Regions from separate parts of the Paenibacillus sp. Leaf72 genome, predicted to be linked through region 2. Evidence: predicted binding sites of a transcription regulator. Region 2 holds the regulator's gene; the other holds the start of a gene.

Region 1 (3,495 bases), on a different contig from region 2:
TATGGGAGACCTAAGAAAATGTGTGGAGTGCGGGGAGAAGAAACATAAGGATATGATGATTGGAAACAATATCTGGGGGCCTCATTTCAACGAAATAGAGCATGAGCAGTTTATGGAATATAGGTGCGCGGATTCCTGTTTCATTGAAGCGGTGGAACACGAACGTGAGCAAGGAGAAAGAATCTGATCTTATCCAACATCATTTTAATAAAAACGGCCTGTTAACCATTATGGTTAGCGAGCCGTTTTTTATTAGAAAAGTTATTTTGTTTCAATCCACGCGACCAATTGGAAGCGACCAAGTCTTACGACCATATGATAATAATAACTACGATGCTTGTGTTTTGTCAACCATAAGTTTATCGTCTGATATAAAAGCAAATTGTTCAGCGTCGTTAATCACATATGCCCTCGATTTCTCTAAATAAGAATTTGTCGCCATTAATTTGAAAAAGACCTTGTAGTGGATCTATTCTTTCAACGACGCCAGCTATCTCTATTTCTTGATATGGATGATACATTTTTATTCTGATAGGCTGTCGGCCACAAAGCGAGTTGTAGATTTGTTGTTCAAAAAATTCTTTTTCTTGTTCATCTAAAACTTTGCATTCTCGAATCCCTTCCTCGATGCGACTCTTGTTAATCGCTTCACGATGTTCAGGGATTATGAACCGGCTTGATTCCCATAAACCATTACCAAACAATTTTTTACTCATCTAAAATGACCTCCGATTTTCTGCCCTCTATCCCTAGCTTGGCCGGCAGGAAGGAGGGAGGATGCTCTCATAATAATCGTATCACCATATTTTTGTTTTAAAGAATCCGTTATCCTTTCTAAAGCCCTTGGTCGCTCAATATCATCGAAGATGGAAATTTGATACCCATTGTCCTCTACAAGATTTGATAAACTTAAAGACACTCTTCGAATCAATGTATTATCGCATTTTGTATGCAGCAGCTGGACAGCAGCACGGAATACTTGATTTGTTATATTCGTTGGATCTAACAGACGTACTTGCGATGAAAAGCCAGTAGGCCGTTCGTAATCAGAGCCCTGGCAAGAGAGGCTGACGGTGCTTCCCATTAATTTTTTATTCCTACATCGTTGACAAACTGTTTCTGCTAGCTCCAATAAGGGGGTAGTTACATCTTCCCTGTTTAAGCCATAAGGTAAAGTTATTTGGTTTGAGATTGACTTTGGTGTAGCCTCATGTGTATGTGGGTCTACAAAGCTGTCTTGCGAGATACCGTTGGCTATCCGCCAATAAAGTTCAGCGGTAATATCTGAATTTTTCCCCAATCTTGCCCGCAATCGATTCTTTAGTGTGGGGAGGGGGGTGTTGGCTAAATCACCAATTGAATATATTCCCATGCGCAGGAAATGCTTTCTCATTTGCGATCCCACCATAAACATTTGGTCGATTGGAAGTGTCCATAATGTATGTGGAAGATCTTCTTTTTCCAGAATAAATATGCCAGTCGCATTTTTTTTGGCAAAGCAACTTGTCGCCATTTGGGCTAAAATTTTGCTGCTGGATGATAATCCAACCTTTGCTACCAAGCCGGTCTCAATGAAAACCCGTCGCTGGATATCAGTAGCCATCTTAATCACATCATAATTAAAAAAGTGCAAACTACCAGTAATGTCTAATAGCTGTTCGTCAATGGAAAATACTTCCACTAAATTAGTGTATGATTTATAAATATTCGTGATTTGCATTGATATTTTTATGTATTCCTCCATTCTTGGACGAACAATAATCAAGTTCGGGCATTTTGCCAAGGCTTCCCCAATTCGATCGCCTGTCTTTACTCCTTTGGCTTTTGCAAGCGGACAAGCTGCTATAACCGGGGCTGTTCTTCTGGCTGGATCGCTTGCAACTACAAGAGGTTTGTTTGCATACTGAGGGTTATGAGATTTTTCTACAGAAGCATAGAATGCTTGTATGTCAATTAACGCAATCCAAGACTTACTTTGCATGGGTTATCACCTGGTAAGAAAGAATATTGCTTATACGGAATTTTCTAAACTGATTCGAGGCCAGACAAATGGCTTCAATAAATTCACCATTAACCGACCGTATTTTAATGCGGCGGTGACTGAAGTGTTTTTTCTTATCCATATAGATTACTTCAAGAGACCGTCCGATGTACTTTTCCATGTCACTCCTCCAAATAGGAACGTTTGTTCTTATTATATACGAAACACTCATTTTTATTCCAGTGAAAAAATTTTACAGCTTATTGTATGTGCAAACACTCCAAGGGAAGATAATCGACGGATGTTCTTAATTATTAATTCATTTCTTTTTTGACGTAACTTTTGAATGAATAATGATGGGGAAATGAATGGATGGGACATACGCTAATAAAAGTTGTTAATGTATACCCTATTCGATACTGGTGGTTAAGTGAGATTTTCTCCGATGAACTATACAAAGCAAATAATAAGACCAAAGGATGCGATGTATGCGGTGAGCACCAGGATGACATGCCTACAAGTCCGGGTTGCTCAGGAACTAATGATGGACCAAAGTATGATGATGAGGAAAACTGATTAATGCTGCTGTGAAAAATACAAAGTGATTATTAAAACCATTCGAAAGGATGGTTTTTTTGTTTTTCATGAAGGAATTCAATTCTGAACGCGGGGCTGGAGACAGCACGAAGGGGATAGTCCAATAAAATGCTCATTTTGCATCACCTGGGAAGTAACGCGATGCTGGAACCGCCCGCAAAGGAGATGGATATCACTTTTTAACATAGTTACGATAAGATGCAATCGCACCTAAAACGCTCCAAACAACATAGGAGGAACCAATTAAAATGATAAATAGTTGGATGGTTGCGTTGAACTCTTCCTTATGAATCGCAAGATAGAACGTCACTCCAGTCAGGAAGAGACGCAGCATATTTACTGTTTGACTCATCAAATACTTTTTTTTGAAGTTATTGTGGCATTCAATAATTGAATCCGTTGTAGAAATTCCGATAATAGGTTCTGGTTTGAAAAATATGTACCTTATCGAGAAGTAACAAACCCCAATCAATCCTAGTATTGTGAAGCATATTAGTATTAAATCTATGATCTTCATGATTTACTAAATTCCTTTCTTTATTCAAGATTGACTTTCATTACTTTACGCTGTGTAAATATCACTGTAACCCGATCTCCAGTCTGTAATTTCTTCCATTCTCTCTTATCGATGCTAAAGACTGTATCATTCACCCTGATTAGATATAAGCTATTTTTTTCAGAGGATGTCACCATAGGTATTCGTCCAATCCAAAGGGGTGAACCATCTGTGCGGGAACAATTTACACATTCGTATTTATCGGAAATACTACCACTCAATTTAGATGCAGCTTCGATTTTTTTTTGGTAAGAGTCATTAACTTCTTCCGTCTTCTGTTTTTGAATATCAAGTATAGCGGCATTCATCGAGTCAAAAAGTCCATTGGGAAGAAATGAACTTTGGATTACTACAAGGACAA
Region 2 (3,495 bases):
ATCATCGAGCGTCCGCAGCGTCTCTTCAATCGGCGTAGCATGATCCCATACATGAACCTGATACAAGTCAATGTAATCGGTTTGCAGTCGCTTGAGGCTCGCTTCCACGCCGTCCATAATATGCTTGCGGGACAGCCCTACTCCATTAATATCAGGAGATGTTGTCATTCTAACCTTTGTAGCAACAACCATCTCAGAACGACGGCCTTTAATCGCTTTTCCGACGATCTCTTCAGAGCGTCCGCTTACATAAACGTTCGCCGTATCGAGAAAATTGCCGCCGCGCTCCACAAAACGATTGATCATCTCAAGCGAATCCTGCTCATTCGTTGTATTGCCAAATGTCATCGTTCCAAGACAAAGTTCAGAAACAGCTAGTCCACTACGTCCAAGCAGTTGGTATTTCATAAAATGATGACCGCCTCTCCCATTAAAATAATTAATGCTGTGGCTTCTCGTCTCCCGCTTCACTCTCTTCATCTTCTACGAATTTAATCGTATCAAGCTGTTGGCGAAAATTGCTTTTAAACTGCTCCATATATTTACTGCGCAGCTCAGCCCGTTCCGTCAGTTCCTCGGGCGTCAAACCGACTGTTTTATTTTTACGGGATAATTCATTAATTCTGGCAATAAGCTCTTCCATTGATTGCTCACCTCACTTGCTGTACTTTTCCCAAACTCTTTCTACTTTGACATTACCAATACGCTGTTGTCAAGGTGAAACGGCTGTCGCCGTCCTTTGGCGGCGCAGCGCGTTTCAGTCCGAGAAATATAGAGAATGGATGAGAAAATCATATCCTTTCCTATATTTCAAGAAAATGGGGCTATAATTAAATACAGAATAGATCGTACAACGATAATGCTATCATTGTTCCGATCTATTCTGTATTTAGGTCGAGTATTCACGCTTCAAAAGTTACGAAGAACAGCTACATGATTTCCGTCATGCAAACAGCTTGCGTATAGTATAGAGGCATGCTTCTTAATGAAGCTATGGAGAAGGAATGACCAGCTTCTGCCCAGGCCATATATCTGGCGACGACAGCTGGTTGCGTTCCCGTATTTGATAAACGGACCAGCGTATATCATCAGAACTGTCCGAGTATTTACGTGCAAGCTCCCATAATGTATCGCCTTGCGCAACCACTACCGTCTGTTCTCCAGCAGACGCTGGCGCAACATGATTCACTGAAGCTTCTGTGCGCACCAATAAAAAACCAGAAAACAATACGATAAACAGAGTCAGACACACCGCCAACTTCAAAGCATAGTTGCTAAATCCAGCCATGCTGATTTGCCATTTCATCTTTGCCGCCTTAACAGGCGCTTTCTCTGAGAAAATAGATTGATAGGATTCTGGATAAATGATCATTGCCCTCACTCCCAAACGTTTGTTCTGTTTCGATATTAACACGAACATTTGTTTGTGGTCAACAGACAATGCGAACTTTTGTTTTTAGGAACTTATGTTTGTACGAACGGCGGTTCCATGTTATAATTTGAGAAATAAATACTCATATTGCACTTCGAATGAAGTGCATGGATCAAAGTTTCAATCAAAATTCATGTCGCACTCATCATGGAGTGCGTGAACTGGAGTGATCGTGTTGTCCAAAGCTTCCAATCGCCAGCAGTCGATTCTGGAATTTATAAAGAACGAAGTTCGCGAGAAGGGTTATCCGCCTTCCGTACGTGAAATTGGAGAAGCAGTTGGACTTGCTTCAAGCTCGACTGTACACGGTCATCTGGACCGTCTGGAGAAGAAAGGGCTTATCCGCCGCGATCCAACTAAACCTCGCGCTATCGAGATTTTGGATCAGGAAGATGTCGACGGGATTATCCGTCCTGCTGTTACCCATGTACCGATCGTCGGTAAAGTTACTGCCGGTGTGCCGATTACCGCTACTGAGAATATTGAAGAATATTTCCCCATCTCTTCCCATTACGTAGGAGATGATGATGTATTCATTCTTAATGTCATTGGCGAGAGCATGATTGAAGCCGGCATACATAACGGCGACTACGTTATTGTACGCCAGCAGCAGACCGCTACTAACGGTGATATTGTGGTCGCCATGACTGAGCACGATGAAGCAACAGTCAAAACCTTTTACCGCGAGAAGGATCATATCCGTCTCCAACCGGAAAATGTAACCATGGAACCTATCCGCCTGAAGAACGTTACGATTTTAGGCAAAGTCATCGGCTTGTTCCGGGATTTTCATTAATCGTTGAAATTTCATACCCTTCATACTTGAATAAAGCTGCATCCTTGACCGCACTAGAAACGGGTTGGATGCAGCTTTTTAATTTAGGCAGAGGATTTTTTCAGCTCTCGGTCTTCCTACTCAGACTGCCTCGGTATGACGACATTTAGGAAAGCTTGAACAACCCAAAAACTCTCCACGCGCACTTTTACGACGAACTAATGGCTGGCCACATTTTGCACATGCTACTTCTGTCCTTATTTGCTTCGTAATCATTTTCTCAGTATTGTTTTGTTCTGTGTCGGTATGTGGTGTTGGAATTGATCTATTGGCATTGATCTTCAAAATCATTTCAATGAGCTCTGCTCGATCAATAAGCCGAACTGTATTTGATTTTGCTAGGGTGATTGCAGCTTCTGTATATCCACTGTTGGAAATGACCCATGCCTCATTTGCCGAATAATGTGCGATAGAAGCCTGTGCTTCTTGAACAGCCTTAATCCCGACATTTTTACTATAACGTTTAGCTTGAACGACCACCCTTTGCGCGCCTTTTGCTATAACAAGATCTGCCCCGAAATCTCCTGCTGCCTGCGTCACCGTTACCTTATAGCCATGAGCCTCTAAAAGATGTCCAAGATACTTCTCGAACTGTCGGCCCTCCATCTTATCTATTTCTGCGATACCGGAACGCTTAAGGCGTTCATTACGTTTGCGAGCAATTGATATCGCTACAATTGCATACAACATCATAACCGCACCAAATGCAACACCCGCAAAAATAAAAGAATTTGTAAGCTTATAGGCACCAAAACCAGCACCCAGCATAAGTAGCAGCACAAATGCTTGTACCGGGTCCAATTCCTCTTTCTTCCTTCTACGTTTTGCCATATTTAGATCCCCTTTGTTCAACATAATATACCTTATATCGGCATATATAATAGGAATTTGTACCTAATAATGAAAAATACATAAAAGTTATCAGTCTACTCACTTTACTTAACTTTGTTTCATCACAATCAGTAGTATCGATTTTCACAATAACTAACACCATATAAAAAGGCTAACACATAGCACTACTGATATCTTCATCAGTAATACTCGTGTCAGCCCTCTCCAAATTTACAGTCGGTTACCGGTATGTATGCTATTGTTTCATCATTCATTTGATGTCATGGATCTGATCGAACCCAGCGAGGAAGAGCTCAACATCCCGTAATCAACAGTATAGCGGAGTGAAACTAATTTCAATTCGCTGGACTGTGAGACGAAAATGAATGCGGCTTTA

What was found. The regulator LexA, encoded in region 2, represses DNA repair genes until DNA is damaged. The targets are predictions, from matches to a motif close to CGAACATATGTTCG.
Region 1: a site for LexA is predicted at 2,179-2,192, ahead of ASF12_RS29870 (DNA polymerase IV). Genes of this name have one in related genera too.

Annotation. Positions count from the first base shown of each region.
Region 1 covers NZ_LMLV01000034.1:153,030-156,524, reverse strand. Annotated here, with positions in the region: gene ASF12_RS29875 (YolD-like family protein) at 396-716, opposite strand; gene ASF12_RS29870 (DNA polymerase IV) at 713-1,981, opposite strand; gene ASF12_RS29855 (hypothetical protein) at 3,116-3,495, opposite strand, start outside.
Region 2 covers NZ_LMLV01000031.1:437,438-440,932, forward strand. Annotated here, with positions in the region: gene ASF12_RS25300 (aldo/keto reductase) at 1-408, opposite strand, end outside; gene ASF12_RS25305 (DUF896 domain-containing protein) at 440-643, opposite strand; gene ASF12_RS25310 (LysM peptidoglycan-binding domain-containing protein) at 992-1,372, opposite strand; gene lexA (transcriptional repressor LexA) at 1,608-2,228, shown strand; gene ASF12_RS25320 (restriction endonuclease) at 2,349-3,098, opposite strand.